Regions from separate parts of the Mucilaginibacter yixingensis genome, predicted to be linked through region 2. Evidence: riboswitches for the same ligand, from Rfam matches in the RefSeq annotation. Region 2 holds a riboswitch; each other region holds the start of a gene.

What was found. A riboswitch is a leader RNA that binds a small molecule or an ion and turns the genes downstream of it on or off. The one in region 2 is predicted to bind cobalamin.
Region 1: linked by a shared signal. The riboswitch ahead of ABZR88_RS09845 (TonB-dependent siderophore receptor) and the one ahead of metE (5-methyltetrahydropteroyltriglutamate--homocysteine S-methyltransferase) in region 2 are both predicted to bind cobalamin.
Region 3: linked by a shared signal. The riboswitch ahead of ABZR88_RS05750 (TonB-dependent receptor) and the one ahead of metE (5-methyltetrahydropteroyltriglutamate--homocysteine S-methyltransferase) in region 2 are both predicted to bind cobalamin.

Annotation. Positions count from the first base shown of each region.
Region 1 covers NZ_CP160205.1:2,446,026-2,450,315, forward strand. Annotated here, with positions in the region: gene ABZR88_RS09840 (DUF6580 family putative transport protein) at 1-256, opposite strand, end outside; gene ABZR88_RS09845 (TonB-dependent siderophore receptor) at 320-2,266, opposite strand; cobalamin riboswitch at 2,366-2,559, opposite strand; gene ABZR88_RS09850 (SRPBCC family protein) at 2,641-3,372, shown strand; gene ABZR88_RS09855 (NAD(P)/FAD-dependent oxidoreductase) at 3,489-4,290, opposite strand, start outside.
Region 2 covers NZ_CP160205.1:4,551,427-4,555,716, reverse strand. Annotated here, with positions in the region: gene ABZR88_RS18620 (beta-galactosidase) at 1-16, shown strand, start outside; gene metE (5-methyltetrahydropteroyltriglutamate--homocysteine S-methyltransferase) at 267-2,567, opposite strand; cobalamin riboswitch at 2,742-2,937, opposite strand; gene ABZR88_RS18610 (RNA polymerase sigma-70 factor) at 3,349-3,921, shown strand; gene ABZR88_RS18605 (SRPBCC domain-containing protein) at 4,141-4,290, opposite strand, start outside.
Region 3 covers NZ_CP160205.1:1,399,276-1,403,565, reverse strand. Annotated here, with positions in the region: gene ABZR88_RS05755 (YncE family protein) at 1-733, opposite strand, end outside; gene ABZR88_RS05750 (TonB-dependent receptor) at 730-2,766, opposite strand; cobalamin riboswitch at 2,871-3,071, opposite strand; gene ABZR88_RS05745 (Gfo/Idh/MocA family protein) at 3,379-4,290, shown strand, end outside.

The DNA of each region.
Region 1 (4,290 bases), 2.1 Mb from region 2:
GCAGGCTCACCGCAAACGGATTGAGATGATATAGCGAGTTAATCAGCATATCGCTCACAAAAAGCGCAAGCACTGGCACCAGGTAAGCTTTCCACTTATCGCTAAAATAAGCGCCGCCAAACAGTGCCATGGCACCTACCGGCGTAAAATTGCTCATAAACTGAAATTTAAAGGTTAGCAGTCGCGCGGCGGCGGCAAACACAATCATCAGTATTAAAACGGCATTGCGGGTGGCAACTTTTTGTTGTGCGGTCATGTTCTGTTTTCTATTTTAACCCTCAAAGTTAATCAATATAGTTTTAATTAACAGCTAAACTTATCAATTGAACTGATATTTCAGGCCGCTCATAAAGTTTATTTTACGGGTGCTATAGCCATACCATTCTATATAGGTTTTATTCAGAATGTTATTCAGATCTGTAAACAACATCAATTTTTTAGTAGCCTGCCATTGCAAATGAGCATTCAGCAGATTATAGTGCTTTAAATCTACAATAGCTGGGTATGGCGGCGAATTAAAGTCCTGATCCTGGCGATCTCCCATATATTTATAATCTAAGCCAACAACAAAAGTTGGCAATACCTGATAACTGGCGTTTGCTCCATAAGTATTTTTAGGGCGACGATAAAGATTATTAACCTCTACCCCTGCGGCATTTGTTTGTTTACCTACCACATAAGTCATATATGCCGAAGCAGTAAGCTTATCCTTTTTAAAGCCCAGTTCGCTTTCAAAGCCTTTATCGTTCTGCCTGTTGATGTTTTGGTATACAAACTTGCTATCTGTAGTAATAGCATCTTTTATTTTACGCTGATAGAAAGCGGTATTAAAGGTTAGTACCTTCTTGATTACCTCCCACTCAAAACCGGCTTCGTATGATGCAGTTGTTTTTTCTGGCTTTAAAGCCGAGTTGCCATAAGGCGCGGCATATAGCTGGTACAGCGTAGGCGCTTTATAAGCCGAGGCTATGGTACCAAAAACTTTCAGGCGGTCAAATACATAAACTGAGGGATTGATAGTATAAGTAAAGTTATCGCCATATGTATTGTGATGATTGTATCGTGCACCGGTTTCTATATGGAAAATACCGGCTTTAAAAAATAATGAGGTGTAAACACTGGTAATGTTTGAACTGCCATAAACACTGCTAGGCGGCGGATTGTAGCCATCGGTACGGTAAGCGCTGTGCTGGATGGTATTGTAATATTTATAGTCAGCTCCGCTGGTGATGCTCCAGTTTTTATCAAACGTATAATTAAATACGGCTTCAATGTTGCTTACCCGGCCTAAATTTTGACTGGCAGAGGCAGTATTAAAGTTGTCGCTAGGCAAGTTGTTGTAATCACTCCAAACGTTGTTCTGGCTGGCGTTTACCAATAAAGACCCTGCGGGTAATGTCCAGGCGGCGCCTAAACCAGCAAACATAAAGGTCCGTTTATAGGTATCGTCTTTATCGTCGGTAAAAGCATCAAAATCCAGATCACCGGTATTGCGGCTCAATTGCAAATTACCTTTTAAAGTAAAGGCAGATGATACGTACTGCGAAATATTTGCGCTGATAGACCGCTGATAAAAACCGTCATTATCAAAAGGCAAGGTATTGCCTGACGGCGGCGCAGCAGCTGAAAATCCACGTGAATCTGTATTAGAGACATTGACAGCGATACCTGTTTGATTAACCATGCCATTAATATCGGCCGACTCACGGAAAGTATTATAACTACCGCCATTAAGTTGCACCGCAGCCTTTACACCCTTGCCTTGCGCGTGGCGGGTAATAATATTAATTACACCAGCAACTGCATCAGAACCATATAGCGTAGAACCGCTGCCTTTCAATATTTCAATATGATCAATCTGGTCCATAGCAATAGAGTTCAGATCATAGTTGCCGGCAATTGATTGCGCATCGTTCACAGGGAAACCATCAATCAAGATCAGGGTGTTACCGGCAGAAGCGCCGCGTAAATAAACCTCGGTAGCCTGACCTGGCGCATTTGTAACTCCGGAGAACATCAATCCAGGAACGAGATTAAGCAACTGAGGCAATGTTTTACCTTGTGATTGCTTGATCTGCTCTGCCGAAATTACGGTAACTGCCCTGCCAATTTCTTTTAATGTTTTAGGAGAACGGGTAGCAGTTACTACCACGGTGTTCAAATCGCGGGTGGTTGTGTCACGCGTTTGTGCCAGCGCCTTTGTGGCCGGCAGTGCCAGTTGTGCAAGCCCCAGGCCTGCAGCAACTACGATAAAGTTTTTTTTCATGTTGATGTGAGCATCAAACCCACAGCAATGCCGAAAATGAATTTTGGAACGGAAATACTGAAAAGCATCCACATTCAAGCTTCAATCCCCGAAAGCCGTGAATAGTATTTAGCTTGAGGCAGGTCTTCTGGCTTGCTCCCCTCTATCCTGTCTTCCCGTTTCTAAAACAGTGACCAATGGCCGGATATCGGTTACAGAGCTTACAGCTGCGGGACAGCTCCGGATTCACACCGGATTCCCTTTTAATCTTACAGACTAGTTAGTCGGCAAGAACCTTAAGCGGCGCAAAGGTAAAACAACTCGGCTTAATACCAAATAGCTATCTGTCAACTACATTTTTAAAACCCTTACCTGTACCTGGTGTTATTTATAGCATGACAACTTTAGCACAAAGAAACGCGGCCGTAGAACCGGCCCATCATCAACATACTATCAACCTTAACTGGCCGGAGCGCTATGTATCAATCATCAGCGGAGCTAAACTAAGCCTCTCGGGTTTAAAACATATTTTCTCAAAGCCATTCTTTAGCCTGGTAAAAATTGGCACAGGCGGCTATTTGCTCAGTCGAGGTGTAACGGGCCATTGCCCTGTTTATGAAATGGTTGGCCGCAATAGCACGAGACCGGTACAGGTGAACATCAATACATCCGTAACAGTCAACAAATCACGTATGGAGGTCTATGATTTCTGGCGCCGATTGGATAATCTGCCGCTGTTTATGACGCATCTGAAAAGTGTTGATGTGCTGACCGAACAACAATCGCGCTGGTCATTAAAACTGCCCGCCAATGTAGCCGATGTAAGCTGGGAAGCCGAAATTGTTTATGACGAGCCTGGCAATGTAATTGTATGGCAGTCAATGCCCGATTCGGTGATCACTAATGCCGGCCGCGTGCGATTTATAGACACGCCAGATCCTGATATTACGATGGTACACGTAACCATCACCTACCTGCCGCCAGCCGGCATTGTGGGCGCCAGTATTGCTCATTTGATCAATCCGCTATTTGAGAAAATGGTGGAGGATGATATCACCAATTTTAAGAGATACATGGATATAGCACATGTTACCGATGTAATTATCCTGCAAGAAGACGAGGAATAGAAATTAATGCTTGAGTCTTTCTTCACATCAACGGTCGACTATTTAGTCGACCGTTGCTACAACGTCATTTCAATGAACGAAGCAATGATGTAATGGTAAATTATCTTAGAAGCTCATCACTTCGCCACCGGCTCAGCCATCATTTTCTCCGTATCGAACTGGCGCACAATTAAACGATTATCGCCATCCTTATTAAAGTAATTGATAGCCCAGCTACAGAAAACAATCAGTTTATTGCTGAATCCGGCCAGCGAGAGTAAGTGCACAAACATCCATACCAACCAGGCAAAGAAGCCCTGAAAGTGCAGTTTACCCAGATCGGCCACTGCCTTGTTTCGACCGACGGTGGCCATAGTGCCTTTATCAAAATATTTAAATGGCACCGTAGGTTTTCCCGTCACTATGTTGGCAATGTTTTTAGCCAGGTGCTTACCTTGTTGTATGGCAACCGGGGCCACACCAGGCAAACCTTCGGGTGTTGAGGCACTAATCATAGCGGCCACATCGCCTATGGCAAAAATATTCTGATAGCCCTCTACCCTGCTAATATCATCGGTTTTTATACGGTTGCCCCGCATTAGCGGTGCAGCGTCAACACCCTGCGGTACCTCACCACGCACACCGGCCGCCCAAAATACGTTCCGGGTTTTAATATTGGTACCGTTGTCAATAGTCAGCAGATCGCCGTTGTAACTGGTAACGTGCACATCGTTATAAATAGTGACGCCCAGATCGCCCAAAAACGTCTTGGCTTTTTTTGAGGCACCTTCAGACATTGCGGCCAGCAGTTCGGGCTTACCCTCAGCCAGGTAAACTTTCATATCATCCAGACAAAGGCCGGGATAATCTTTGCAAAGGATGTGCATACGCATTTCGGCCAGCGCACCGGATAGCTCTACGCCGGTCGGTCCACCGCCA
Region 2 (4,290 bases):
GGTTTGGAAAGATTGATAAAAAATCCCCTCTCATGTCATTTCGAAGAAGCAGCGCTGGAAATGCGTGTGAGGGCGACTGAGAAATCTTTTCGATGAGGTATCCCAACAGGTCGCCCCGAAAAGATCCCTCCCTGCGGTCGGGATGACATTAGGGCAAAGAGAAAAGAGCAAGAACGGCGGGCCATTTGGCCCGCCGTTCTTCGTTGTTAATCGCTGGCGCGAGATTGCATCTCGTACCTAAACTGCTCACACAGTTTGCAACTGCATTACGCCTCAACTTCAATCAATTGCCGTGCAGTTTGTGCGGCGGCAATCATGTTTTCCAGTGCCGCTTTGGTTTCTGGCCATTTGCGGGTTTTCAGGCCGCAATCTGGGTTTACCCAAAGGTTTTGTGCAGGGAGCAGTTGAGCCGCTTTTTGCAATAGGTCAACCATTTCCTGAGTTGTTGGAATGCGCGGTGAGTGGATATCATACACGCCCGGACCAATCTCATTCGGGTATTTAAAGCCGGCAAAAGCTTCCAGTAGGTCCATTTGCGAGCGCGATGTTTCAATAGTGATCACGTCGGCATCCATAGCGGCTATGTGGGCTATAATATCGTTAAACTCGCTGTAGCACATGTGGGTGTGGATCTGCGTGTCATCCTGCACGCCCGATGCCGAGATGCGGAAGGCCTTCACCGCCCAGTCCAGATATTGTGGCCAATCGGCTTTGCGCAATGGTAAGCCCTCGCGGATGGCCGGTTCATCAATCTGAATAATGCCGATGCCAGCTTGTTCTAACGCCACCACCTCATCGCGAATGGCCAGGGCAATCTGATTGGTGGTGGTTTCGCGCGGCTGGTCATCACGCACGAACGACCATTGCAGGATGGTTACCGGTCCGGTTAACATGCCTTTCATGTGGCGCTCAGTTTGGGCTGCGGCAAAGGTGGTCCAACGCACAGTCATATCCCGCGGGCGGCTCACATCGCCATAAATAACCGGTGGCTTTACGCAGCGGCTACCATAGCTCTGCACCCACCCGTTCTTGGTGAACAGAAAGCCGTCCAGTCGTTCGCCAAAGTATTCCACCATGTCATTACGCTCAAACTCGCCGTGCACCAATACGTCCAGGCCAACATCTTCCTGCCAGCGGATGGCGGCTATGGTAGCTTCTTCAATAGCTTTTTCGTAAGCGTTTAATGACAGTTCGCCTTTTTTGAACGTTGCACGAAGCTTGCGGATATCATCTGTTTGCGGGAACGAGCCGATGGTAGTTGTAGGGAAGAGTGGCAGATTAAAACGCTCACGCTGTACTTCGCGGCGGATGGCAAATGTATGCAGTCGCTCGGCGTCCTGCGCAGTCAGCGCGGCGGCGCGTTCTTTTACGGCAGGTTTGTGTATCTGGGTAGAGTTGCGGCGGGCCTCTATGCTTTGCTTGTTGGCAGCCAGCAGCGCGGTATCGCCCTCAAAAATAGCTGCCAGATCTTTCAGCTCCCCCAGCTTTTGGCGGGCAAAGGCCAGCCAGTTTTTTGTGCCATAATCCAGTTCGGTTTCCAGTTCCAGATCGCACGGCACGTGTAATAGCGAACATGACGGGGCGATGAGCACACGCTCGGCACCAATTGCCGCAACCGCTTTATTAATCAGCGCCAGCGATTTTTCATAATCGTTTTTCCAGATGTTGCGGCCATCAATTACGCCAAGTGATAGTTGCAGCCTGTCTGGCAATTGTTTCAACATCTCATCCAGCTGCTCTGGTGCACGCACCAGGTCTATGTGCAAGGCGGCAACCGGCAGATTAACGGCCAATGGCGTGTTATCCTGCAGGGCACCAAAATAGGTAGCCACCAAAATTTTGATACCGCTTACGCGATTGGCTATGGCCTGATGCGTATAAACCAACGCTTCTTTTTCTTTAGCCGATAGATCAAGCACCAGGCAGGGCTCATCTAGCTGCACCCATTTGGCGCCAAGGGTTTTAAGGCGATTAATGATCTCCACATAAACCGGTACCAGTTTTTTGATCAGGTCAATTCGTTCAAAACCGACTTCTTTCTCTTTACCCAGCAATAGGTATGATGCCGGACCGATCAGCACAGGTTTAGCCGCATCGCCGCAGAATTGCTGCGCTGCGTTAAACTCGCCAAACAACTTCTCTGAAAAAATGCGGAACTCTTGCTTAGCTGTAAACTCCGGAACGATGTAATGGTAGTTGGTATCAAACCATTTGGTCATCTCCATAGCCTTGATATCCAGTCCGTCTTTTTGATAGCCGCGGGCCATGGCAAAGTACAGGTCGGTCTCGTGGTTGTTTTTGTTTTGAGATAGCACAGGCGCATAGCGTGAAGGGATGGCTCCCAGCAGCATAGACATATCCAGCACCTGGTCATAAAAACTAAAATCATTACACGGGATGAGTGCCATACCGGCATCTACCTGTAGCTGCCAGTTTTCCTCGCGGATCTTCCGGGCTGTTGCATTCAGCTCTTTAAGGCTAATGTTGCCTGCCCAGTATTGTTCGCAGGCTTTTTTTAATTGTCTTTGGCTACCAATACGCGGGTAGCCCAGATTTTGCGTTAGCATTTCTTTTAAAAGATTAAATAAATAAATCGGTTAAAAGCTCTTTGGCTAAGCTTCGCAATGCTTTATGTGCAGACGGAAATAAAAAGACAGGGAATAATGTTGCCGCAGATGCACACCGTGCCCCCAGACAATAAAATAATTTGAACCTGACCAATTGCTTCATACCGCGAAAGCATTGTCAATTCAGTATATGGCAGGTCTCCTGGCTTGTAACATTTTTGCCGTCCTTCCCATCTGCTCAAGGGGCAGACAGTGGACATGTGTTTGGCAAAAACCGTGTACGTTACTTACAGTTGCGCGACAGCCTGTGATTTGCACACAGTTCCCTATTAATCTACAATTAAGTAAAACCTATACCGGTTGATGAAGTAAAGTAAAGAACTACTGCTGCAAATGTAGTGATTAGGGTTTGAATAGTGTTGCCCTATTTTATAAGCCTGCAGGCCTATAGAGGCAATCGATAACAATTTGATAAAATATTTTTTCGGGGCACTGGGGTATCGCCCAATAATGGTGTCTATTATCTATAGAAAACACATAGGTTTTCCTTCATTAATTGGTTATGCAGCGCGGCGGCCCCTCAAGCCGCCACTGCTGTTTTTTAACTGATTTTTGCAGGATAGTGCAGGTTGGAAGCCATTGTTTTTTAGTTAATATTTGTAACAAGCTTGTTGTTTTGTAATGTGTTTTTTACATTCAAGCTATATAAACGACCAATTTTAAACCACAAAAAGCCACATTTCGCCTGAATACCGGTTTTTTGACCTAAAAATTTATTTCAATGTCTGATCAGGAAATTGAAGCTCTGATTGCTGATGTAGCATTGCGTAATGACAGGCCTTCGTTTAAAAGGTTGTACCTGTTTTATTACCGCAAGTTGTTCTGTCTGGCCAAATCGCTCGTCAAATCAACCGAAGAGGCTGAGGAGATTGTTAATGATACTTTCTTGAGCATCTGGCTAAAGCGGGCTGATTTGCAGCAGATCAGAAACTTTACTATTTACATCTGTACGGCGGTGCGTAATAAATCATTAACAGCGATGTCTCGTATGAAGGTTTATGAGCACCTCTCGCTGGAGGATATTGATATCGACCTGAAAGATACCGGGTATGACGGCGAGGAAAACCTGTACTACGCAGATCTGAACCGCATTCTAAGTAGTTCTGTAGATAAGCTGCCTAATCAATGTAAATTGGTGTTTAAACTGGTTAAAGAGGATGGGTTTAAATATAAAGAGGTGGCAGAGCTGCTCAATATCTCGGTAAAAACGGTAGAGTACCACATGGGCAACGCTCTCAAAAAGATAGCCGAGCGATTGGCAGACGCCGCCAAACCGGCAAAAAATATTATTTGATTCACCTTGTCAGATAAATAAAACATTGTGTCATTGCGAGCAGGGCAGAGAACTGGATTGAGCGCGAAGCAATCTCGTCGCACGTCTAAGCATGCGACGAGATTGCTTCGTCACCCTTTGGCGCTTATCCCGCGCCGTTCCTCGCAATGACAAAATTTAAACATAAAAGGCCGCTCTTTAATAAAGGCGGCCTTTTTGCTTTTATGGCAGGTTGCGGGATTATAATTGAGCCAGCAATTCGTCCAGGTTGCCATGTGCCATGGTGAAACCTTCTTTGAAGCCCATTTTTACAATAGCTTCCAAATCTTCTTCCTTCTCAAAAGTGATGGTGATATCAACGCGGGTACCGGTAGCGGTGCTGCTAAAGCG
Region 3 (4,290 bases), 2.2 Mb from region 2:
GAGAGGTAACATACAAATTGCCGTGTCCGTCAGGCTTAATATGATCCAGGTTAATGCCGACAATAATCTTCTTCGTCTCCTTAAAAGCACTCAGATCAATTACCGAAACGGTGTTATCATAATTGGGCACCCGGTACCCTCCCGAATTAGCCACATAAAGTTTATTATCCCGAATGGCCATTTCCTCCGGCTGATAACCCACCACACAGGTATCGCGCACCTTCAGTGTAGCAGTATCTATCCGGGCCACATAACCCAACCGCGAGTTAGGATCAATCAGCACCGGACCAGCGTATGAGCTCACGTATGCATAACCCTTATCAAAAGCCAGATACCGGCAATTAGGTACCGTAATGGTAGCAATGTGTTTGGCGGTCTTTACATCCATCACCTCGATCAGGTTAGATACGTTGATGACCGCATACAACTTACTGCCATAGATCTGGATATCGTTACCCACATCGCCCAACTCTTTCACCACGTTGGGATTACGCGATGGATAGATGTTTTTGGAATATTTCCCGCTGGGATAATCGTAATAGTCAATGGTGGCTTTGTTGCTGCCCATGTTGCCTTCGTTCAGCAGAAAGAAACCTTTAATGGTACCATCGTCTGTCCCACCAGATACCTGGGTGGTGGTTGGTTGCTGTATGGGGTCATTGCCTTTGCGGCAACTGGTTGAGATAATGGCAAACGCTAAAATGCAGAGTGCCGCAATATTTAAGTTTTTCATAGATTCATTTGGATAATCAGCCTGATGTTGGTGCCCGGCATGGGGTAGCTCTGCACCACCTCATATTGCTGGTTGAGCAGGTTATTGATCTCAGCCGAGAGTCTGAATTGTTTGCCTGATAGTTGCAGTGTGCGCGTCAAAGCAATATCGTGCGTGTAAAACGGTGGATGATAGTTTTCGGGGATGTTGGCAATGGCATCATACCGCTCGCCCGTATAGATGTAGCTGTAATTCACGTTCCATTTTCCGTAAGACAGATTCATCACCACAGAACCGCTGTTCCAGGGCTCATAAGGTATCTGTCCGCCGTAATACGGACTGACAACATCGGTAAAATCCTGCGCCCGCTGATAGGTGTAACTGAGTCGCGTACTCAACAGCAGTTTTGCCGATAAAGCCCAGTTACCTTGCGCGCTCACATCAATCCCCCTGATTTTTACATACCCCAGGTTAATCATCGTCCACCGGTATTGGTTGGTAGTAGGCACAGCGATGATTTTGTTTTGTACCTGGTTGTAATAGCCATCAACCTGCAGTTCGATTGATCGAAGCGCGCCATCGTTAAACATACGCTCCCAACGGAAGCCCAGGTCATATTGGGTGGTATATTCTGGCTTGAGGTTAATGTTGCCGATGAAAGTATAGTAAAGATCATTCAACGTAGGCATCCTAAAAATGCGTTTGTAAAAAGCACGAACGCTAAAAGCACTGTCGGCAAGCGGGCGCCAGGCGGCAATAAGCGATGGTGTGAGTTGTTGCGTATTACCCGCCGCACTGTTAACCACGCGAGTAGTCTCGTGCACAAAAGTTTCCAATAACGAGCCTTGCAGTTGTACTCTACCGAGATTGATGGTAGTTGCCAATGCTGTTAAAGAAGTGTAGCGCGTGGGGTAAACAAAATCTACCAGATCGGCATTCAACTTGTTCCACATGCCATCCTCTGAGAGATTAACATACCAATGCGGTGTAATTTGAAACAAGTTGGCGGCAGACAGATAAACCTCCTGCTGCCGGAAATGATTATTGATGTAAAGCGTACTTACATCCAGTCGTGGGTCCGACAGATAATGCAGGTAATCATAAGCATACTTCGCGCTCAGCCTAAGACTATATAAGCTACTGAATTTCTTTTGATATGCTGATTGCACAAAGAAGTTGTCATCCCACTGCCTATCCTGATGAACCAGGTTGGTATCGCTACGCACCACCGCACCGGGATAGCCACGGCCAGAGTTATAGAAATACAGCTTTGTGCTCCACTCGCCATCTTTAACACGACCGAATAACCCACCCTCTAACCGCAACGCCCGCACATCGCCGTTTTGACGGGTCTGTGTGGTATCATATCCGCCGGCTTTGGCATAAATAAATTTATAGCGACCGTTGGTGTACAGGTACTCAGCGTTAAAGGATGTGGATAGAGAATCCCGCAATTGGTGTTCCCAAAGCACTGACGGATTAGCCAACCCGAATGAGCCGGTTTTAAAAGCAAACTGGTAGTTATCCTTTTTATCGTCCTCAAACTTCGGCACCCGTGTAGTGAGGTAAATAGCCGATGCGGATGAAAAATCTTTTGCCGGTTGAAAAATGGCACTCTTTTGGCCGTTGTAAAGCGAGATGGCTTCCATATTATCCAGCGAGAACCGCCCCAGGTCAACCACCCCATTTTGGGCATTGCCCAATTCAATTCCATCATAAAAAACGCCCACATGCTGGGTGCCCAGGCTGCGCACGTTTACGGTTTTCAGTCCGCCGATGCCGCCATAATCTTTCACCTGCACACCCGAGAAATAGCGCACAGCATCGGCCACAGAATGAGTGCTCAAATCTTTTAATTGTTGCCCTGATAGCGTTTGCACCGGGATCATATCTTTCTCCTGATTTTTGCGTAAACCCTTAACCTGCACTTCTTTTAAGTGCTGCTTTCGCAGAGTATCGGTTTTGGTAGTATCGCGTTTTTGGGCACGCGCAGAGGCAATTCCCATCGGCAGGAACAGCAGCAATAAACACACAGAGCGCCAGGCAGGCTTCATCTTTTTGGGTAGATTTTAGCGTATAGCCGCAGGCAGAAAAAAGGCAAAAGAATAAAGAGACACCGAAAAGTATCGCTATTCCAGCTTCAATCCCCGAAAGCTATGAATAATGTTAAAGCTATGGCAGGTCTTCTGACTTTGCTTCCTCCAGGTAGTCCGGTCTTCCCACGCGCCGGCGGCGCACAGTGACCATTAGAATGGACTTGGTTAACAGAAGCTTACAGCTGCGGGACAGTCGCGGATTTACACCGTGTTCCCTTTTAATCCCGGGCGTAAAACCGGGAACCAAAAGCAGGGCGAAGATAGGGTTTTTGTTGATAGAAGGACATCTCAATTTTGTCATTGCGAGGAATAGCGGAGGTCGTGTTATGGGATGACGAAGCAATCTCGTCGCATGATTAAGCGTGAGACGAGATTGCTTCGTCGTTCCTCCTCGCAATGACAATAGTTTAGGCCGCAATCAAGACTTCTGAACTCAACCCCACTTTATATCATCATTGTTACGCTTGTAATTGATTTTCAATTTCTATATTTTCATCAATAATGGCCGGGGTCCTAAAGCCGGTATAAACCAATTTCCTTTATTATCTATTAAAACCTATCAAAAAGAAGATGGAACAATCTCGCCGTACATTTATCAGGCAGGCCGCCTTAGCTGGCGCCGGTATAATGCTGGCCAAAAATGGCTTCAGCGCAAAAAGCTACAAACGCATTATTGGTGCTAATGACCGTGTGCGTGTGGGTGTAGTGGGTTTTTCAGACCGTCACCGCAGCTCGCACATGCCTGCATTTATGAATCACGCCAAAGAACTCAATTTTGAGGTAGTAGGCGTTTCAGACATCTGGAAGCTACGCCGCGAGCAGGGTGCCGCCATGTGGAAGGATAAAATGCAGAACGATGTAAAAGCCTTTCGCAACAATGAAGAAATGTACGACAGTAAAGCGGTTGACGCCGTGTTCATCTCCACCGCCGATTTCCAGCACGCCCGCCATTGCGCCGAAGCCGTAAAAGCCGGCTGCGATGCCTACGTAGAAAAACCGTTTGCCGAAACAATGGAGGATGCCCGCTACGCACTCAAAGCGGTAAAAGAATCGGGTAAGATTGTGCAGATCGGCTCGCAGCGCCGCAGTGGTTCTAACTACCATGCCGCTGCAGATTTTATTAAATCGGGCAAATTTGGCCCTATTACCATGGTAGAGCTGACCTGGAACGTAAATCAACCCGGTCGCTGGCGCCGTCCTGACCTGCTTGATAAATTAAAAGAAGAAGACACCGATTGGAAACGCTGGTTAATGAACCGCCCTTACGAGGCTTTTGACCCACGTAAATACCTGGAGTTCCGTTTGTTCTGGCCGTACTCATCTGGCCTGGCCGGGCAATGGATGAGCCACCAGATTGATACCGTGCATTGGTTTAGCGGTCTGGCACACCCGCGCAGCGTGGTTGCCAATGGCGGCATTTACCAGTGGAAAGATGGCCGACGCAACTGGGATACCATTTTTGCCGCGTTTGATTACGGTCCG